2 regions of the Leclercia sp. W6 genome follow, and region 1 is predicted to be linked to the other one. Evidence: riboswitches for the same ligand, from Rfam matches in the RefSeq annotation. Region 1 holds a riboswitch; the other holds the start of a gene.

Evidence for each region. A riboswitch is a leader RNA that binds a small molecule or an ion and turns the genes downstream of it on or off. The one in region 1 is predicted to bind thiamine pyrophosphate.
Region 2: another riboswitch for thiamine pyrophosphate. It lies ahead of thiC (phosphomethylpyrimidine synthase ThiC); the one in region 1 lies ahead of thiB (thiamine ABC transporter substrate binding subunit).

What each region holds. Positions count from the first base shown of each region.
Region 1 is NZ_CP031104.1:2,891,537-2,902,514, reverse strand. Features, by position in the region: gene araA (L-arabinose isomerase) at 1-498, opposite strand, end outside; gene araB (ribulokinase) at 509-2,218, opposite strand; gene araC (arabinose operon transcriptional regulator AraC) at 2,554-3,399, shown strand; gene DVA43_RS14170 (DedA family protein) at 3,529-4,296, shown strand; gene thiQ (thiamine ABC transporter ATP-binding protein ThiQ) at 4,303-4,998, opposite strand; gene thiP (thiamine/thiamine pyrophosphate ABC transporter permease ThiP) at 4,982-6,592, opposite strand; gene thiB (thiamine ABC transporter substrate binding subunit) at 6,568-7,551, opposite strand; TPP riboswitch at 7,586-7,685, opposite strand; gene sgrR (HTH-type transcriptional regulator SgrR) at 7,722-9,377, opposite strand; gene sgrT (glucose uptake inhibitor SgrT) at 9,465-9,617, shown strand; gene DVA43_RS14140 (sugar efflux transporter) at 9,720-10,898, shown strand; gene leuD (3-isopropylmalate dehydratase small subunit) at 10,954-10,978, opposite strand, start outside.
Region 2 is NZ_CP031104.1:3,393,119-3,404,096, reverse strand. Features, by position in the region: gene rpoC (DNA-directed RNA polymerase subunit beta') at 1-584, shown strand, start outside; gene DVA43_RS16570 (PTS lactose/cellobiose transporter subunit IIA) at 703-1,020, opposite strand; gene DVA43_RS16565 (PTS sugar transporter subunit IIB) at 1,024-1,329, opposite strand; gene thiH (2-iminoacetate synthase ThiH) at 1,621-2,754, opposite strand; gene thiG (thiazole synthase) at 2,751-3,521, opposite strand; gene thiS (sulfur carrier protein ThiS) at 3,523-3,723, opposite strand; gene thiF (thiazole biosynthesis adenylyltransferase ThiF) at 3,707-4,462, opposite strand; gene thiE (thiamine phosphate synthase) at 4,455-5,090, opposite strand; gene thiC (phosphomethylpyrimidine synthase ThiC) at 5,090-6,985, opposite strand; TPP riboswitch at 7,063-7,171, opposite strand; gene rsd (sigma D regulator) at 7,225-7,722, opposite strand; gene nudC (NAD(+) diphosphatase) at 7,818-8,591, shown strand; gene hemE (uroporphyrinogen decarboxylase) at 8,632-9,696, shown strand; gene nfi (deoxyribonuclease V) at 9,706-10,377, shown strand; gene DVA43_RS16510 (YjaG family protein) at 10,419-10,978, shown strand, end outside.

The sequences.
Region 1 (10,978 bases):
CTGGCGCATCCAGGAACCAATCCGCTGGTGCGCCTGCTTGTCCTGCCAGTGGCCAGTGACGACAGCATGCTGCTGGCGCATACGCGCGCCGATGAAGCCGAACTCACGGCCGCCGTGCGCGGTCTGGTTCAGGTTCATAAAGTCCATATCAATGCTGTCCCATGGCAGCGCCGCGTTGAACTGGGTATGGAACTGCAGCAGCGGTTTGTTGAGGATGGAGAGGCCGTTGATCCACATCTTGGCCGGAGAGAAGGTGTGCAGCCACACCACCAGACCCGCGCATTTATCGTCGTAGTTAGCATCGCGACAGATATGGGTAATTTCATCCGGTGAGGTGCCCAGCGGCTTCAGTACCAGCTTGCACGGCAGTTTTGCTTCCGCATTCAGGGCGTTTACAACATGTTCTGCGTGTTGAGTCACCTGGCGCAGGGCTTCCGGCCCATAAAGATGCTGGCTACCAATCACAAACCACACTTCATAATTATTAAAAATCGTCATTATCGTGTCCTTAATGTGTCAGGGTTGCCGTAGATTCCGGGATGTTTTTAACCGGGGCGGCGACAGGGAGATAGTGCTGCTCAGCGCTCTTCGCCCACTGCTGGTAGCGCTGATAAAGCTGTTCAAAACGTTGCGCCTGCTGCGTGCGCGGCTGCAGGGTGCTTTCCACCTTGCTCGCCATATGCTGCTGCGCTGTTGGGATGTCGGTGTGTACGCCCGCCGCCACCGCCGCGAAGATCGCCGCGCCCAGGGCACAGCACTGATCCGAGGCGACAATCTGCAGCGGACGGTTCAGCACGTCGCAGCAGGCCTGCATAATTACCGGGTTCTTACGGGCGATACCGCCCAGCGCCATCACCTCATTGACGGCGATCCCCTGTTCGGTAAAGCACTCCATAATGGCGCGCGCGCCAAAGGCGGTAGCCGCTACCAGCCCGCCAAACAGCGCCGGGGCGTCGGTGGCGAGATTCAGATCGGTAATCACCCCTTTCAGACGCTGGTTGGCATTTGGCGTACGGCGGCCGTTAAACCAGTCGAGAACGACCGGAAGATGATCGAGGGAAGGATTCTTCGCCCAAGCGTCGGTCAACTGCGGCAGCAGCTGTTTTTTGCTCTCTGTGATCTGGGTTTTCAGTTCCGGATGGGCGGCGGCCAGCTGATCCAGCGGCCAGCCCAGCACGCGGCCAAACCAGGCGTAGATGTCGCCAAAGGCGGACTGACCCGCTTCCAGCCCGATAAAGTCAGGTACCACGCTGCCGTCAACCTGGCCGCAGATGCCTTTCACGGCGCGATCGCCGACGCTGGCTTTATCCGCTGTCAGGATGTCGCAGGTGGAGGTGCCGATCACTTTCACCAGCGTGTTGGGCTGTGCGCCCGCGCCGACCGCGCCCATATGGCAGTCAAAAGCGCCGCCGGAAATGGCCACCGTCTGAGGCAGGCCCAGGCGTTCCGCCCACTCGGCGCAGAGCGTGCCGACCGGGATATCAGCGGTCCAGGTATCGGTAAAGAGCGGGTAGTCGAGGTTCTGGTTGATGATGGGGTCGAGTTCGTCAAAGAAGGCGGCAGGCGGCAGGCCACCCCAGCTTTCATGCCAGAGGGATTTGTGCCCGGCGCTACAGCGACCGCGACGGATATCCTGCGGACGGGTAGTGCCGGAGAGCAGGGCCGGAACCCAGTCACACAGCTCAATCCAGGAGACTGCCGCTTTTGCCACCTGCGGATCCTGACGGGTAACGTGCAGGATCTTCGCCCAGAACCACTCGCTGGAGTAAATGCCGCCGATGTAGCGGGAGTAGTCGTTTTTGCCTGGCTGATGGCACAAACGGGTGATGGCTTCGGCTTCTTCCACCGCGGTATGGTCTTTCCACAGCACAAACATGGCGTTCGGGTTATCGGCGAACGCCGGCTGCAGCGCCAGAACGTGACCATCGGCGTCAATTGGCGCCGGGGTAGAGCCGGTACTGTCCACGCCAATCCCGACGATCTGAGCGCGCTGCGCCTCGCTTAACTCCGCCAGTACGGTTTTGATTGCCGCTTCCATCGACTCGATATAGTCACGTGGATGATGGCGGAACTGATTGTTTGGCGCATCGCAATAGCGCCCCTCTTGCCAGCGCGGATACCACTCGACGCTGGTTGCTATCTCCTGACCCGTAGTGCATTCCACTGCCAGGGCGCGTACTGAGTCACTGCCAAAATCGAGGCCAATCGCAATTGCCATGGTGTTGCTCCATCAAAAAACAGATATGAATGAACATTAGAGAGTGAGGGGGAAAATCGTCAGGCGGGATCCGCTAATCTTATGGATGATTTTGCTGTGACATGGGAAAGTGTGACGCCGAGCAAATAATCCATGTGGACATTTCTGCCGTGGTTATAGACACTTTTGTTACCGCCGACCCGCTCGATGTTACGGATAAATCGCAACGGAAGCGTTATGATGGCGGATCTGAAAGCGGGCTGATACTTTTTCGATCTTTGTGTAGCCCGTTTTTATGCCGCTTTTGATGATATGGACAAATGGTTTCCTTCAGGACTGCCAGGAGGACTGAAAATATGGCTGAAACGCAAAGCGATCCGCTGCTGCCGGGCTACTCGTTTAACGCGCATCTGGTGGCGGGACTGACGCCCATTGAGGCTGACGGCTATCTCGATTTTTACGTTGATCGACCGCTGGGGATGAAGGGCTATATCCTCAACCTGACCGTGCGCGGAGAGGGGGTGATCAAGAATGGCGATCAGACCTTCGTCTGCCGTCCGGGCGATATTCTGCTCTTCCCGCCGGGTGAAATTCATCACTATGGCCGTCATCCCGATGCCCGGGAGTGGTATCACCAGTGGGTCTACTTCCGTCCGCGCGCTTACTGGCAGGAGTGGCTGGCCTGGCCGTCGATGTTTGCCCATACTGGCTTTTATCGCCCGGATGAAGCGCATCAGCCGCAGTTTCGGGAACTGTTTGCCCAGATCATCGAGGCCGGACAGGGCGGGGGGCGCTATGCCGAGCTGCTGGCTATCAACCTGCTGGAACAGCTGCTGCTGCGCCGGATGGAGGCGATCAATGAATCGCTCAACCCGCCGCTGGATCACCGGGTGCGCGAAGCCTGTCAGTACATCAGCGACCATCTGGCGGACAGCCAGTTTGATATCGCCAGCGTCGCCCAGCATGTCTGCCTGTCGCCGTCGCGTCTGTCGCACCTGTTCCGCCAGCAGCTGGGGGTGAGTGTGCTGAGCTGGCGCGAGGATCAGCGCATCAGCCAGGCCAAGCTCCTGCTCAGCACCACCCGCATGCCGATTGCCACCGTCGGGCGCAACGTCGGCTTTGAGGATCAGCTCTACTTTTCCCGGGTCTTTAAAAAATGCACTGGTGCCAGCCCCAGCGAATTTCGCGCAGGGTGTGAATAGAAAGTAAATAAAACTAAACAAGTTCGCTGAATGTCGTTCACACCCGGTAAACTATTCAGACAATTGTTGTCTTGACGCAGCAGGGCGCTCTTCGCAGAATCCCTGCTTCGCCACCTGACCGGAACTGTTATGCAGGCATTGCTGGAACATTTTATTACCCAGTCCGTTACCTATTCGCTCGTCGCCGTCGCGCTCGTGGCCTTCCTGGAATCTCTGGCGCTGGTTGGACTGATCCTGCCTGGCACGGTGATGATGACCGGGCTCGGCGCGCTGATTGGCAGTGGCGAGGTTAACTTCTGGCAGGCGTGGCTGGCGGGGATCGTCGGCTGTCTGCTGGGCGACTGGATCTCATTCTGGCTGGGCTGGCGCTTTAAAAAGCCGCTGCACCGCTGGTCATTCATGAAAAAGAACAAAGCCCTGCTCAATAAAACCGAGCATGCCCTGCATCAACACAGCATGTTTACCATTCTGGTGGGGCGCTTTGTTGGCCCGACGCGCCCGCTGGTGCCGATGGTGGCGGGAATGCTGGATCTGCCGGTGGCGAAATTTATCGTGCCGAACCTGATTGGCTGCCTGTTCTGGCCGCCCATTTACTTCCTGCCGGGTATCCTGGCCGGCGCGGCAATCGATATTCCTGCCGGTGTGCAGAGCGGCGGCTTCCGCTGGCTGCTGCTGGCGACCGCGCTGCTGCTGTGGCTGGCGGCCTGGCTCTGCTGGCGGCTGTGGCGCAGCGGGAAAGCCTCCTCGGATCGCCTCAGCCGCTATCTGCCGCGTGGACGTTTATTCTGGCTGGCCCCCGTCACCCTGGGCGTGGCGCTGGTGGCACTGGTGATGCTGGTACGTCACCCGCTGATGCCGGTGTATGGTGAGATCCTGCTTAAGGTTGTCAGCCGCTGATCGGCGTCAGTGGATCCCCAGCAGGCGCGACGCGCTCGCGTTTCCGCTTGCCAGCTGTTCCGTATCGCCATCCCAGGCGATACGGCCATCGGCAATCACCACCGACCGGGGGGCGATTCTGAGCGCATCTTCCACGCTGTGCGACACCATCAGCATCGTCAGGTTCTGACGTTCACATACCTCTTTAACCAACAGCAACATCTCCTGACGTAAGGCGGGATCGAGAGCCGAAAAGGGCTCGTCCAGCAGCAGGACAGGCTGTTCACGCACCAGACAGCGCGCCAGCGCGACGCGCTGGCGCTGACCGCCCGACAGTTCACCCGGCAGGCGTTCCAGCAGATCGCCGATCCCCATCTGCAGCGCGATGTCGCTTAGCTTCTGCTGTTGCACAGCATTCAGTCTGAGACCGGGATGCATGCCCAGACCAATGTTCTGGCGCACGTTGAGGTGCGTGAAGAGATTGTTTTCCTGAAACAGCATCGACACCGGGCGCGCAGCAGGCGGCGTACGGGTGTGATCGTGACCGTTAAGGGTGATGCTGCCGTTGGCCGGTTGCAGAAAACCGGCGATCAGATTGAGAAGGGTGCTTTTCCCGGCGCCGCTGGGGCCGAGCACGGCGATAAGTTCGCCCCGGCGCACGGACAAGGTGAAGCGCATCGGCAGGTGCTGATAAAGCCAGGTTACATCAGTCAGTTTTAACATCACGCCCCGGTAGTTTTTCGATAACGGTAAATAACGCAAAGCAGAGCAGCAGCAGCAGCAGCGCCGTGACGGCCCCGTCCTGGCTGCGATACGAGCCGATCTGCTGATAGAGCCAGAACGGCAGGGTGCGGAAATCATCATTGCCAAACAGCGCCACCACCCCGAAATCGCCAATCGACAGTACGCAGGCAAAGGCCAGGGCCTGGGCCAGCGGGCGCTTCAGGGCGCGCAGTTCCACCACCTTCAGCCGCTGCCAGCCGTGCATTCCCAGCGAGTCGCAAAGCAGGGTATAGCGGGCGCTGAGGTCGCGCATCGGATTTTCCAGCACTTTCAGTGCATACGGAATGGCCATCAGGGCGTTGGTGAAGATGACAATGCCGTCGGCCGATTCGGGCAGGCCAACGGTGCTGTTGAAGAGCAGGAAAAAGCCGCTCGCCAGCACGATGCCGGGCATCGCCAGGATCAGCATGCCGCTGAGATCCAGCGCCTGCGCGGCCACCGTCGCCTGCCGGGCATAGAGTTCCCGACTGCTCCACAGCAACATCATGGTCAGCAGGACGCAGAGCAGCCCGGCTCCCAGCGCAATGCGCAGCGAAGTGCCCAGCGCCTGCCACAGCACCGGCTGTTGCAGCACCGACAGCAAATTCAGGTTCAGACCATCGACCACCACCGCCAGCAGCGGCGGGATCAACAGCAGCAGCGCCAGGGTAATAAGCAGGCCATCGGTCAGGCGGCTGCGCAGGCTATCCTGGGGATCGCGCCAGCCGGCAAGCTGGCTGGTGCCGACGGGGATAGCTTTCCCCAGCCGCTGGCTCAGCATCACCAACCCCAGGCAGCAGACCATCTGCACCATCGCCAGCAGGGCTGCCCGGCCCGGATCGTAGTCGTAGCTCAGGGCCTGATAGATGGCGAGCTCGATGGTGGTGGCCTGCGGCCCGCCGCCGAGCGAGAGCACGGTGGCGAAGCTGGCAAAGCAGAGCATAAAGATCAGCGCGGCGACGGGAGGGATCTGGCGGCGCAGCCACGGCCACTCGACGAAGCGGAAAAATGACCCGCCACGCATCCCGAGCTGGGCGGCAAGCTGGCGCTGTTCGCCGGGGATATTCTCCAGCGCCTGTAAAAGCAGGCGCGTGGCCATCGGCATGTTGAAAAAGACGTGCGCCAGCAGGATCCCCTGCAGGCCATAGGGCGAGAAGCTCCACTCCAGCCCGAGCGCCTGGAATAGCGCAGCCAGCCAGCCCTGACGCCCGTAAACGCTGAGAATGCCAAATACCGCCACCAGCACCGGCAGGATCAGGGTCATGGCGCACAGGCGCAGCAGCGCCTGCCTGCCCGGGAAGCGACGCCGGTAGAGCGCGCGGGCAAGAAATATCGCGGGCACGACGGAGAGCAGGGCGGAGAGAAACGCCTGCCAGAACGAGAAGCGGATGACGTGCCACAGATAGCTGTCGTGCAGCAGCGCCGCGACGTCGGTGGCTGGCGCGTTAAACCACAGCGCCAGAAATGCGCCCAGGGCGACCGCCACCATCAGCGTGGCGGCCAGCAGCCCCGGCAGCAACCAGCCGGCGATTAATGGCTGACGGCGCGTTGCCATTCATTGATCCATGCTGCACGTTTCCCGGCCACTTCCTGCGGGGTAAATTCCAGCGTGGTTTGCGGTTTCACCAGGGTGTCAAAACCTGCCGGTAACGTCACATTGGTGACCGGGTACATCCAGTTGCCGGTCGGGATGGTGTTCTGGAACGACGGCGAGACCATAAATTTCAGGAACTTCTCAGCCAGCTCCGGCTGTTTGCTGGCTGCGGTCCGGGCGGCGACCTCAACCTGCAGATAGTGACCTTCAGCAAAGTCAGCGGCGGCGTAGTTCTCTTTTTTCTCGGCAATGATGTGGTACGCCGGGGAGGTGGTGTAGCTCAGCACCAGATCGCTCTCCCCTTTCAGGAACAGGCCATAGGCTTCGCTCCAGCCTTTGGTCACGGTGACCGTTTTGGCGGCCAGTTTCTGCCAGGCTTCCGGGGTCTTGTCGCCGTAGACCTTTTGCATCCACAGCAGCAGACCCAGCCCCGGGGTGCTGGTGCGCGGATCTTCGTAGATCACACGCCATTTCTGGTCGCTTTCAACCAGCTCTTTCAGGCTCTTTGGCGGATTTTTCAGCTTGTTTTTGTCGTAGACGAAGGCGAAATAGCCGTAATCGAAAGGCACAAAGGTGTCGTTCTTCCAGCCGCCTGGGACGTTAACCGCATCGGTCGGCACGCCGCTTTTAGCGAACAACCCGGTCTGGGTGGCCGCTTCCAGCAGATTGTTATCCAGCCCCAGCACCACGTCGGCTTTGCTGTTTTTGCCTTCCATGCGCAGGCGGTTCAGCAGCGAGACGCCATCCTCCAGCGCCACGAACTTCAGCTCGCACTTGCAGTCGGCTTCAAAGGCTTTTTTGACCGCCGGGCCCGGGCCCCAGTCGGCAGCGAAAGAGTCGTAGGTGTAGACCGTCAGGACAGGACTGGCCACGGCAGGCAGCGCAACCAGCGCCAACAGGGGAAGAACAGTTTTGAACACTTTGCACCTCATTGTTTGAGAGTGGCAAAGGATTTTGAGCAACAGCCTCAAATCCCTTCGCCGGCGTTATCCGGATCAGGTTCGACGGGTATTTTCTCAGCACACGCTTTCGCGCAGCACCCCGTTGAGAACGGCGGTATTGTAATGATTTGGTGAATATTACGAAAGTGTTATGGTTCCGGCGGCGCAAACCACGCCGATTTAAAATCAAACCATCCCAGCGTATTCATGCGCAAGCCGCGCATACTGCGCTGGCCCTGGATCATCAGCCAGTGGTGGATCAGCGGGACGATCGCCTGCTGGGCAAGCAACTGCTGGCACCAGACCGCAAGATTCATCTCACCCGCGCGCCACTCGGCGGCGTCCTGTTGCCAGTCGCGCTCAATACAGTTTTGCAGAAGCGGCACCTCATAGAGATGTGAGAACAGCGAGAAATCCAGCGGCAGGGTGAAGTTGACGCTGTTGAGCCAGATGTCGCTCACGATCTCGCCGCGATGCCACTCCTCATAGCTGACCTCCTGAATGTTCAGCGTCACCTGCTCGGCGGCGAGCAGCTCGCTCATCATTCTGGCGATCACCCGATGTTCGATATGTTCGCGGTAGAAGGTCAGGGTGAGGCTCTCCAGCCCGGCCGGTTTATCGCCGCGTCCCGGGCGGGCGTGGTGCCAGCGCGGCAGCAGGCCATACGCCGGGAACCAGTAGGACTGATACACTTCCTCAGCCTGGTAGATCAGGTTCGCCGGGGAGAGGATCCGGCTTACCCACTGGCGCACCTCTGCGCTGGCCCCGCGGTGGGAGCGGGCGTCAAACAGCAGATAGTAACAGCCCTCTTCAAGCCGACTTTCCACCGCCTTTTCCCCCTCGGTTGGCCCTTCCAGGGTCAGACCGACGCTCAGCTCTTCGTTGATATCCGGTAACACCCAGACGTTCACCTCGTCAATCAGCGCCCGGTAGCCGAAGTAATCGTCGAAGGCGCGGATCTTCAGCTGGTTATTGTTATTACGGGAAACGGCGTACGGCCCGGTACCTACCGGCAGGCTGGCAAAGTTGTGCATCGTTTCCCATTCGCGCGGCAGGATCATCGACGGCACATACCCCAGCAGCCACGGCAACCAGCGGTCGGGCTGCGTAAGCTGAATATCCAGCGTCCAGGCGGTGGGTGACTGGACCTGGCTGATGTGTGAATAGAGGGGCAATTCGCGGGCGCGCTGCAGCGAGGCGATAACATCAACCATCTCCAGCTCGCGGCCATGATGGAAATGGATGCCAGGCCGCAAGAAAAAGCGCCAGTGCAACGGGGAAAGTTGCTGCCAGTGGTGGGCAATGTCAGCTTCCAGTTCCCCATTTTCCTCATTTATGCGCGTCAGCCCGCTGAAGATCTGGCGCGCCATGTGGGTTTCGGAGCGCCGTAATGCGCTGCCCGGCAACAGGTTTTTCATCGGGCGATAATAGAGTACCCGCAGGATGTGCTTGCCCTGGCGGAAGCTGCGTCCGAGGTGGGAAACCAGCATCTGACGCACCGCGGCTTTATCGCCGACCAGTTGCACCAGCTGCTCGATGCGGTCCTGCTCCAGCAGATCCTCCGCCCGCTGCTGCTGAAGCGCAAGGCCGGTATACAAAAAGGTGAGACGTGAGCGCTTGCCGCGCCCGGCCTCCGCTTCCCAGCTCAGCCAGCCCTGCTGCTGCATGGTGTTAAGCAGGGTACGCATATGGCGGCGCGAACAGTTGAGCAAGTCGGCCAGTTCGCTGAGCGTGGTTTCCCGGGTCTGGCCGTCACAGCACTGCCACAGGCGGATAAATTGTTGTTGCAGACGACCAGAGGGCATAAAAGAGGAACTCCTGACAAAAAATCAGCAATTTATTAATCCCTATATTAAGCCAATAATTCACTTCGATGAAGCGAGGAGGTAAATATGAAGAGGTCTGCCACAAATCAGTTTTACCAACAGTACTTCTCAGCGACAAAGGGAGTGTCCTGGCTGGCCCGCCGGTGTGCAGAGCAGCGGCTGAAAATACTGGAAGAGCTGATGCAGTGGGAGGTGACAACGTCGACCTCGGAACGCTGAATTGCTTCGATCATGTGTGACTGAGTATTGGTGCGAATCACCACGCCAGCAGGTATCATCTGCTGGCTTTTTTCGTTTTCTCGTGCGCTAAAGGAACAGTGAATGCTTTGGTTAATGACGATGGGACGCCGTCTAAACGGTGTGTATGCCGCTTTTTTGATAGTGGCTTTTATGATGGGCGTCGCCGGTGCGCTGCAGGCCCCGACCCTGAGTCTGTTCCTGAGCCGCGAGGTGGGCGCCCAACCGTTCTGGGTGGGGCTGTTCTATACCGTCAACGCCGTCGCCGGGATCCTGGTCAGCCTGGGGCTGGCGAAGCGTTCGGACAGCCAGGGCGATCGCCGCAAGCTGATCCTCTTTTGCTGCGCGATGGCGATTGGCAACGCGCTGCTGTTTGCCTTTAACCGCCACTACCTGACCTTATTAACCTGCGGTGTGCTGTTGGCCTCAATTGCCAACACCGCCATGCCGCAGCTGTTTGCTCTGGCGCGGGAATATGCCGACAGCTCTGCGCGTGAGGTGGTGATGTTCAGCTCGGTGATGCGTGCGCAGCTTTCGCTGGCGTGGGTCATCGGCCCGCCGCTGGCATTTATGCTGGCGCTTAACTACGGCTTTACCACCATGTTCTCTATTGCGGCGGCCATTTTTGCCATCAGCCTGGCGCTGATCGCCTTCGCGCTGCCTTCTGTGGCCAGGGTGGAATCGGCGACCGCTGTTCCGGTGACGGAGGTAAGCGGCTGGAAAGACAAAAATGTCCGCAGGCTGTTTATCGCGTCCACGCTAATGTGGACCTGTAACACCATGTATATCATCGACATGCCGTTGTGGATCAGCAGCGATCTAGGGCTGCCAGACAAGCTGGCCGGGATCTTAATGGGGACTGCCGCCGGGCTGGAGATCCCGGCAATGATCCTTGCAGGTTATTACGTCAAACACGTCGGTAAACGGCGGATGATGGTGATCGCGGTGGCGGCGGGTGTGCTCTTTTATCTGGGCCTGATCCTCTTTCACAGCCGCGAGGCCTTGCTTGGCCTGCAACTCTTTAACGCGATCTTTATTGGCATCATCGCCGGGATTGGCATGCTCTGGTTCCAGGATCTGATGCCGGGCAGGGCGGGGTCGGCAACCACGCTGTTTACCAACAGCATCTCTACCGGCGTGATTCTGGCGGGGGTGATTCAGGGCGCGCTGGCGCAAAGCTACGGCCACTCTGTGGTTTACATGGTTATAGCAGGGATTTCGCTGGTGACGCTGGTGCTCACCTGGCGGGTAAAAGATGTCTGAATAAAAAAGAGTCCATTGACTGTGCAATGGACTCTCTAGCGTGAGGGCTAAGCGATTAGCCCATAAAGGCTGGCTGCTTA
Region 2 (10,978 bases), 500 kb from region 1:
CGGAAGCGCCGCACGACATTCTGCGTCTTCGTGGCGTACACGCAGTAACGCGTTACATCACCAACGAAGTACAGGACGTTTACCGTCTGCAGGGCGTTAAGATCAACGATAAGCACATCGAAGTTATCGTTCGTCAGATGCTGCGTAAAGCCACCATCGTGAATGCCGGTAGCTCCGACTTCCTCGAAGGTGAGCAGGTTGAATACTCTCGCGTTAAGATTGCTAACCGCGATCTGGAAGCGAATGGCAAAATCGGTGCGTCCTTCGCGCGCGATCTGCTGGGTATCACCAAAGCGTCTCTGGCAACCGAGTCCTTCATCTCCGCGGCATCGTTCCAGGAGACCACTCGTGTGCTTACCGAAGCAGCCGTTGCGGGCAAACGCGACGAACTGCGCGGTCTGAAAGAGAACGTTATCGTGGGTCGTCTGATCCCGGCTGGTACCGGTTATGCCTACCACCAGGATCGTATGCGCCGTCGCGCAGCGGGTGAAATCCCTGCTGCACCGCAGGTAACTGCTGAAGATGCCTCTGCCAGCCTGGCAGAGCTGCTGAACGCAGGCCTGGGCGGTTCTGACAACGAGTAATCGTTAAGTCAGCCCATTAAAAAACCCGCTTCGGCGGGTTTTTTTTTGTCTGATGTACGGCGAGTCTGGTGCGATTGTTGCCGGGTGGCGCTACGCTTACCCGGTCTACGGTTCGGTGTTAGTTCACCAGCGGCAAACGGCGATACAGCTCGATCATATCCCCGGCCAGATCCTGAATTACCATCGCGTTCATCAGGTGATCCTGCGAGTGAACGGTGATCAGATTTACCGGTAGCTTGCCGGTGCCTTCATCAAGACCAATCAATTTAGTCTGGATAGAATGCGCCTGTTTGACGAACTCCCGTGACTCTTCCATCGCTTTTTCAGCCTCGGCAAAATCACCTTTACGCGCCATCTGCAGCGCGGTTAATGCTGAGCTACGGGCTGCACCGGCATTCACCAGCAATTCCATAATGATCGTTTCTAAATCTTCCATGGTTCACTCCAGCAGTTTAAGGGCTTTTTCCAGTACGGCATCACCTTTCATCATGCCGTAATCCATCATGTCGATAACCGCGACCTTCTTACCCAGCGGTTCCGCCTGGGCCTGAAGATTATTCAGTTCGTATTTGACCTGCGGGCCAAGCAAAATAATGTCGGCTGCGGCGATTTCATCTTTAAACTCAGCAACCGGTACGGCTTTAATGGTTACGTCGACCCCTTTTTTCTGCGCGGCGTCTTTCATGCGTTGAACCAGCATGCTGGTGGACATTCCCGCTGCACAGCATAAAACGATGTTCTTCATAGTCAGCCCCAATGTACATGTGTTTATTGATAATTATCCCGCACTGTCCGTTACGACAACCGCGTTACCGCGATTGTGTGTGAAGCATCACAAAGAAACCTGCATTTTCTGAAACCGGTTACAACTGTTACAGAATGGGGAGGGCAGGGCGAAACGAGGAAGAAGCTTTCCGCCCTGGTCAGCATCCTCTGCTGACGAAACAAGCGTAAAAAATCCGGGCGCGTTACAGCAACGGCCCGTTGATGAGGTTACGTGACGCCTCGTAATAACTTCACCGGATTATCGTTTTTTTCAGCCTGATTGCGAGGCGCGTCCCAGCCAGCTGTCCCAGTCTTTCCAGACCGGCTGTAATCCCTGCAGACTGAGCGCCTCGGCGACAGCTTCCGGGCGACGGTTATCGTGCGGCGCAAACTGCTCCAGTTCGGGATGATCATCGGCATAGCCGCCGGGCTGAGTTTTTGAAAAGGCGCTGACGTTGTTAATCGCCAGGGGAATGACGCGATCGCGAAACGCGGGAGATTCCCGGGTGGAGAGCGACAGCTCCACCTCCGGTGCCAGCAGACGAAACGCGCAGATGGTCTGCACCAGCTGGCGTTCATCCATGATCGACGCGGGCTGGATCCCGCCGGCGCAGGGTCGCAGCCGGGGAAAAGAGATTGAATACCGGCTCTGCCAGTAGTGCTGCTGCAGCCACAGCAGATGTTCCGCCACCATAAAGTTATCGACGCGCCAGCTGTCGGAAAGCCCGGTCAGCGCCCCGAGGCCGATCTTGTCGATCCCGGCGCGTCCCAGCCGATCCGGGGTCTCCAGCCGCCAGAAGAAATCCTGCTTTTTACCTTTCAGATGGTGCTGGGCATACACCGTCTCATGGTAGGTCTCCTGATAGACCAGTACGCCATCCAGCCCCAGCGTTTTCAGTTCGCCATATTCGGTCTCTGACAGCGGTTGAACCTCCATCTGTAACGAGGCGAACTGGCGGCGAATCGCCGGGATATGGCGGCGAAAATAGTCCATTCCGACTTTGGTCTGGTGTTCGCCGGTGACCAGCAGCAGGTGCTCAAACCCCATCTCGCGGATCGCGGCACACTCCCGGGCAATTTCGTTTTCATCCAGCGTCTTGCGCTTGATGTGGTTGCTCATGGAGAAGCCGCAGTAGGTGCAGTCGTTCGCGCAGAGGTTGGAGAGATAGAGCGGAACATAAAAGCTCACCGTGTTGCCAAAGCGCTGACGGGTCAGCCGCTGGGCTCGCTGCGCCATCGGCTCCAGATAGCCACTGGCGGCGGGGGAGAGCAGGGCCATCATATCTTCGCGGGTAAGCTGGCGGGCGTTTAATGCCCGCTCCACATCTGCAGGGGTTTTACTGTTGATACGCAGGCGAATATCGTCCCAGTCGAGCTGGCGCCAGCGATCGGTAAAGGTTTTCATGATAACGCCTCCAGAAAGCCGGTTAACGGGCTGGTGGCCTGGGCTTCAACGCTCCGGGCGCCGGGGCCAGACTGGCGTGCCAGCACGCCCGCCTCCACCGCCAGACGAAACGCCCGCGCCATCATCACCGGATCGTCCGCGACCGCAATGGCGGTGTTGACCAGTACGGCGTCGGCACCCATCTCCAGCGCCTGCGCGGCGTGGCTGGGTACGCCGATCCCGGCATCGACGATCACCGGCACGGTTGCCTGCTGAATAATAATCTCCAGCATCGCGCGGGTTTCCAGCCCCTGATTGGAGCCTATCGGCGCCCCGAGCGGCATCACTGCCGCACAACCTGCCTCTTCGAGCCGTTTGCACAGCACCGGATCGGCACCGCAGTAGGGCAGCACGGTGAACCCCTCTTTCACCAGCATCTCTGCCGCTTTCAGCGTCTCGATGGGATCGGGGAGCAGCCAGCGAGCGTCGGGATGGATCTCCAGTTTGAGCCAGTGCGTTCCCAGCGCTTCGCGCGCCAGCCGGGCCGCAAATAGCGCCTCTTCCGCGGTTTTGGCGCCGGAGGTATTGGGCAGCAGGCTGACGCCCGCCTCCAGCAGCGGCGCCAGAATGGCGTCGTTGTGATTACGCAGATCGACCCGCTTCATGGCCAGCGTCACCAGCTGGCTGCCGCTCTCCCGGATCGCGTCCACCATCAGCTGCGGTGAGGCGAATTTTCCCGTGCCGGTAAATAGATGTGAATCAAAGGTTTTATCCGCAATACGTAACATCTTAGCCTCCGGCAATCACCTGAAAGAGCAGGATCTGATCGCCTTCGCGCACCTGCTGTTTTTCCCACTGCTCGCGCGGCAGGATCTGTTGATTCAGGGCCAGCGCGACCCCGGGTTTTAACTGGCATAGCTGGGAGAGCAGGGTGGCGACGGTTAATCCCTCCACGCACTGCATCGGTTCGTCGTTAAACAGGATCCGCATGCCGCCCTCCACACACCAGGCACCCACTGGCGCGCTGTAAAGCCAGCTGCCGCCAGCTTCCCGCCCGGGCGTCGAACAGGCGTAGCGTATTGCGCGTGGCCTCAATGCCGCTGAGCAGCTTGATCGCCTCCAGCGCCTGCAGGGTGCCCATCACGCCAACCACCGGCCCGACAATACCCGCGGTGCGGCAGTTACGCTGCGGCTCGTCATCCTCCGGCCACAGGCAGCGGTAGCAGCCCTGCGTCCAGGGGGGCGTCAGCACCATCATCTGTCCGCCAAAGCCCACGGCGCTGGCGGTGATAAGCGGCGTATTGAGCATCACACAGGCGGCATTGATCGCCTGACGGGTAGCCATGTTATCGGTGCAGTCCAGCACCACGTCGGCGCGGGTAATCTCTTCCTCCAGCGCGCTGCCTTCCAGGCGGGTCTGCAGGGCGATCAGCCGGATGTCGGGATTGAGCTGCTGCAGGCGACGCTCTGTCACCTGCGCTTTTGGCTGGGCGATATCGTCGGTGGTAAAGAGGATTTGGCGCTGCAAATTACTCAGATGAACCTCGTCGTTGTCGGCCAAAACCAGAGTGCCGATCCCGGCGCCGGCCAGGTAGAGCGCCGCCGGGGCACCTAATCCGCCCAGACCGACCACCAGCACCCGGCTGGCGAGCAGCTTTTGCTGCCCGTCGATGGCGATATCTTCCAGCAGGATCTGGCGGCTGTAGCGCATAAAGTCACGGTCATTCATCGCCCGCCCCCGCCAGTTGCAGTAGCTGTGTTGTCGCCGCCTGCCAGTCGTCGTCCTGAGTAATGGCGCTCACCACCGCGATACTCCCTACACCGGTCGCCAGGACCGCGGGCGCGCGTTCGAGGCTGATACCGCCGATGGCGACGGTAGGGTAATCCCCGAGCCGGTCGATATGGCGGGCCAGCTGTTCCAGCCCCTGCGGAGCCGATGGCATCTGCTTGGTTTGGGTCGGGAAAACGTGCCCCAGCGCGATGTAGGATGGACGCGCCGCCAGCGCCACGTCGATCTCCATATCGTCATGGGTCGACACGCCGAGACGCAACCCGGCAGCCCGAATGGCCTCAAGCTCGGTGGTCTCCAGATCCTCCTGACCGAGATGCACACCGTACGCCTGATGCTTGATCGCCAGCCGCCAGTAGTCATTGATAAACAGGCGGGCGTCGTAGCGACGCCCCAGAGCAATGGCCGCGATGACGTCGGCTTCTACCTCATAGTCCTGTTTATCCTTGATGCGCAGCTGGATCGTTTTTACACCCGCAGCGAGCAGGCGTTCGATCCAGGCCACGCTGTCGACCACCGGATAGAGCCCCAGATGCAAGGGCGCTGGCGGAAAGTTGGGTTGATACATTACGCCTCCTCTTTTTTGAGGTAGATTTCGCCGCCCCGGGCGCGGAAGGTTTCCGACATATCGGCCATGCCCACTTCGATGGTCTGCGCGGCGGCGTAATCACGCACCTCCTGGCTGATTTTCATCGAGCAGAATTTTGGCCCGCACATGGAACAGAAGTGCGCCACTTTGCCGGACTCCTGCGGCAGGGTTTCGTCGTGGTAGGCGCGGGCGGTGAACGGGTCGAGGGCGAGGTTGAACTGATCTTCCCAGCGGAACTCGAAGCGCGCTTTTGACATGGCGTTATCGCGGATCTGCGCCCCCGGATGGCCCTTCGCCAGGTCGGCAGCGTGGGCGGCAATTTTGTAGGTGATCAGCCCCTGCTTCACATCCTCTTTGTTCGGCAGGCCGAGGTGCTCTTTCGGCGTGACGTAGCAGAGCATGGCGCAGCCGAACCAGCCGATCATCGCCGCGCCAATCCCGGAGGTGAAGTGGTCATAACCCGGTGCGATATCGGTGGTCAACGGCCCCAGGGTATAGAACGGCGCTTCGTGGCAGTGCTCCAGCTCTTCGGTCATGTTGCGGCGGATCATCTGCATCGGCACGTGGCCCGGGCCTTCGATCATCACCTGCACGTCATACTCCCAGGCGATTTTGGTCAGCTCGCCCAGGGTGTGCAGCTCGGCAAACTGCGCCTCGTCGTTGGCATCGCGAATGGAGCCCGGACGCAGGCCATCGCCCAGCGACAGCGACACGTCGTACGCGGCGCAGATCTCGCAGATTTCGCGGAAGTGTTCATAGAGGAAGTTTTCCCGATGGTGGGAGAGGCACCATTTCGCCATGATTGAACCGCCGCGGGAGACGATGCCGGTCAGGCGTTTCGCCGTCATCGGCACGTAGCGCAGCAGCACGCCGGCGTGGATGGTGAAGTAGTCGACGCCTTGCTCGGCCTGCTCCAGCAGGGTATCCCGGAAGGCCTCCCAGGTGAGATCTTCGGCGATGCCGTTCACCTTCTCCAGCGCCTGGTAGATGGGCACCGTACCAATGGGCACCGGGCTGTTACGCAGGATCCATTCGCGGGTTTCGTGAATATAGCGCCCGGTAGAGAGGTCCATCACCGTGTCCGCGCCCCAGCGGGTTGACCAGACCAGTTTCTCCACCTCCTCTTCGATAGACGAGGTGACCGCTGAGTTACCGATGTTGGCGTTCACTTTCACCAGGAAGTTACGACCGATAATCATCGGTTCCGACTCCGGGTGGTTAATGTTGGCCGGGATAATGGCGCGTCCGGCGGCGACTTCGTCACGGACAAACTCCGGGGTGATGTTTTCCGGCAGGCGGGCACCAAACCCTTCGCCCGGATGCTGGTGGCGCAGCACGTCGGTACGGATGCGCTCGCGGCCCATGTTTTCGCGAATAGCGATAAACTCCATCTCCGGGGTTACGATCCCCTGACGGGCGTAGTGCAGCTGGGTGACGCATTTGCCCGCTCTGGCACGTTTCGGCGTAAGAAGGCCGGAGAAGCGCAGCTCGTCCAGACCATCATCGGCCAGGCGCTCCCGGGTGTAAGCTGAGCTTTGTTCGGTTAGCGCTTCGCAGTCGTTACGTGCGTCAATCCACGGTTGGCGCAGTTTCGCCAGCCCCTGCTGCACGTTGATGGTTATCGCCGGATCGCCGTACGGGCCGGACGTGTCGTAGACCGGCACCGCTTCGTTCTCTTCAAACTGGGGATTCTCTTTGCTGCCGCCGACGAGCGTCGGGCTGAGTTGGATCTCGCGCATGGGCACGCGAATGTCCTCCCGGGAGCCGGTCAGATAGATGCGTTTTGAGTTAGGGAAAGCGGTGCCTTCCAGAGTGTCGATAAAGTGTTGGGCTTGTGCGCGCTGTTCGCGGCGGGTCAATTTTGTGGCAGACATAGCTCGTTCCAGAAAGTGAGGAAGTGGCTTGTCAGACGACGGATGAAGCAAGAGAGGATCGCCCGGTGGCGATACATGACAGATTGACTCTTGTTCCCTTCGCAGGTTTTAACCTGATCAGGTTCCGCGGATCCCGAATTAACGGTCTCAGCCCGGCTTTCGCACTGGGCACTCCGACAAGAATGTGCTCCCCTACAGCGGGAGCAGTAAATGTAAATTACGCGTTAACGATAAATAACTCAAGCCGGTCGGGCGACGTTATCTTCGTTACTCGCTTTCAAATTGTGATCCAGCGCAAGGGCGATCAGGTTATCTTCCAGCGTGAATCGCTGCTCCAGCGCCTCGCCGATATCAGAGAGGGCCAGCTGAAATTCCAGATAATTATCCTGATCGATGGCATTCTCAAGCGTGGAGTCGTAATAATCCATGATTTGCTGGGTATTGGCTTCCAGTAGGGGATAGAGTTTGGTGGCCGCTAAAAACGGGCTGTTACCTTCCATTTCACCGATAATGCGCTCATAAATATTGAAATGGCCGTTAGAAAGGTAGTCGACCAGGCTCTGACAGAAATCGTCCAGCGCTTTTTCATTCAGACGCATATAGGACTCTTTGTCCGGCTTAATGCCAACGAGGTTGTAGTAGGCAACAAGCAGATGTTTGCGCACGTGCAGCCAGCGATCGACCAGGTTGTTACATCCGCCAACGCGCTCTGTCAGGTTTTCTAGCTGGTTTAGCATGTTTGACTCCGCAAGGTTAAGATTAAAAGCTGCCCACCCAAAATGTAATAGTATTGTTACCAACATGCCTGTGAAGCAAAGGTAGTGCAATAGATATGGATCGTATAATTGAAAAATCGGATCGCGGCTGGTGGTTCGTCAGCCATGAACAGAAATTATGGTTGCCCGGTGGTGAATTACCACATGGCGAGGCCGGAAATTTCGATCTTGCGGGTCAACCCGCACTCAATATCGGGGAGTGGCAGGGCGATCCTGTGTGGTTGATCCAACAAAATCGTCGTCACGATATGGGATCGGTACGCCAGGTGCTCGATCTCGATGTGGGTCTGTTCCAGCTGGCCGGGCGTGCTGTGCAGTTGGCCGAGTTTTATCGCTCGCATAAATACTGCGGCTACTGTGGTCACACCATGCACCCAAGCAAAACCGAGTGGGCCATGCTCTGCAGCCACTGCCGCGAACGCTACTACCCGCAAATCGCGCCGTGCATCATCGTCGCCATTCGTCGTGAAGATACCATCCTGCTGGCGCAGCACACGCGTCATCGTAACGGGGTGCATACCGTATTGGCCGGGTTTGTCGAAGTGGGCGAAACCCTGGAGCAGGCCGTCGCCCGGGAAGTGATGGAAGAGAGCGGCATCAAGGTGAAGAACCTGCGCTATGTCACCTCCCAGCCGTGGCCGTTCCCACAGTCGCTGATGACCGCTTTTATGGCCGAATATGACAGCGGCGAGATCGTTATCGATCCGAAAGAGCTGCAGTCAGCCGACTGGTATCGCTACGACGATTTACCGCTGCTCCCGCCGCCAGGCACCGTGGCGCGTCGCCTGATAGAAGATACCGTGGCAATGTGTCGGGCCGACTATGAATGACGTGGTACACTGGGGATAAGACGCTTAAGGAACTGCAAAAATGACCGAACTGAAGAACGATCGTTATCTGCGTGCGCTGCTGCGCCAACCCGTTGATGTCACCCCGGTATGGATGATGCGCCAGGCGGGTCGCTATTTACCGGAATATAAAGCCACCCGGGCGCAGGCAGGCGATTTCATGTCCCTGTGCAAAAACGCGGAGCTGGCCTGTGAAGTCACGCTGCAGCCGCTGCGCCGCTACCCGCTGGACGCGGCGATCCTCTTCTCCGACATTCTGACCATCCCGGACGCGATGGGGCTTGGGCTCTATTTTGAAACCGGCGAAGGCCCGCGCTTTAGCTCGCCGATTAAGAGCAAAGCGGACATCGACAACCTGCCTGTCCCGGACCCGGAGCAGGAACTCGGTTATGTGATGAATGCGGTGCGCACCATTCGCCGCGAGCTGAAAGGCGAAGTGCCGCTGATTGGGTTCTCCGGCAGCCCGTGGACCCTGGCGACCTACATGGTTGAAGGGGGCAGCAGCAAAGCCTTTACCGTGATCAAAAAGATGATGTACGCCGATCCGCTGGCGCTCCACGCCCTGCTGGATAAGCTGGCGAAAAGCGTCACTCTGTACCTGAACGCGCAGATCAAAGCGGGCGCCCAGTCGGTGATGATCTTCGATACCTGGGGTGGGGTACTGACCGGTCGCGATTATCAACAGTTCTCGCTCTATTACATGCATAAAATCGTTGATGGCCTGCTGCGTGAAAACGAAGGCCGTCGCGTGCCGGTAACGCTGTTCACCAAAGGCGGAGGCCAGTGGCTGGAGGCGATGGCAGAAACCGGCTGTGATGCGCTGGGCCTCGACTGGACCATCGATATCGCCGATGCGCGCCGCCGCGTGGGTGACAAAGTCGCCCTGCAAGGCAACATGGATCCGTCTATGCTGTATGCTCCGGCCGCCCGAATTGAAGAAGAAGTCGCGACCATTTTGGCGGGCTTCGGTCAGGGCGAGGGCCATGTCTTTAACCTGGGGCACGGTATTCATCAGGATGTACCGCCAGAGCATGCAGGCGTGTTTGTGGAGGCGGTGCACCGACTTTCTGCCCAGTATCACCTGTAAGGAGTCGTTATGGATCTTGCGTCACTTCGCGCTCAACAACTTAAACTCGCTGCGTCTGTATCCCGTGAGGATCGTCTGGATAAAGACCCACCCGCGCTGATTGCGGGGGCCGATGTGGGGTTTGAGCAGGGGGGAGAGGTGACGCGGGCGGCGATAGTGCTGCTGACGTACCCCGAACTGGAACTGGTTGAGTACCAGGTGGCGCGGATTGCCACTACCATGCCTTACATCCCCGGCTTCCTCTCTTTTCGTGAATATCCCGCGCTGCTGGCGGCGTGGGATCAGCTCTCGCAAAGACCCGATCTGCTGTTCGTTGACGGGCATGGCATCTCTCACCCGCGTCGTCTCGGCGTTGCCAGCCATTTTGGCCTGCTGGTGGATGTCCCGACCATCGGCGTGGCGAAAAAACGCCTCTGCGGCAAGTTTGATCCCCTGCCGCCCGAACCCGGCGCGCTGGCGCCATTGATGGACAAAGGCGAACAGCTGGCGTGGGTCTGGCGCAGCAAAGCCAGGTGTAATCCGCTGTTCATCGCCACCGGCCATCGCGTCAGTACCGACACCGCGCTGGCGTGGGTGCAGCGCTGTATGCGGGGCTACCGGCTACCGGAGCCGACCCGCTGGGCCGATGCGGTAGCTTCCGGGCGTCCGGCGTTTGTTCGTTGGCAGGAAATTCAGCGCTGAATCAGGTAAACTGCGGCCAATTTTCGATTCGAGACATCATCATGTTACAAAACCCGATTCACCTGCGCCTTGAGAAGCTGGAAAGCTGGCAGCACGTCACTTTTATGGCCTGTCTGTGCGAACGTATGTATCCGAACTATGCCATGTTCTGCAAGCAGACCGAATTTGGTGATGGTCAACTCTATCGTCGTATTCTCGATCTGGTGTGGGAAACGCTGACGGTTAAAGATGCGAAGGTGAACTTCGACACCCAGCTCGATAAGCTGGAAGAGGCGATTCCGGTTGCCGATGACTATGATGTCTATGGCGTCTACCCGGCGATTGATGCCTGTGTAGCGCTAAGTGAACTGATTCACTCGCGTCTGAGTGGTGAAACTCTGGAACATGCCATCGAAGTCAGTAAGGCCTCTATTACTACCGTAGCGATGCTGGAGATGACCCAGGAAGGGCGCGAAATGACCGATGAAGAGCTCCGTCTGAACCCGGCCATTGAGCAGGAATGGGACATTCAGTGGGAAATTTTCCGTTTGCTGGCGGAGTGCGAAGAACGCGATATCGAACTGATTAAAGGTCTGCGTGCAGACTTGCGTGAGGCAGGCGA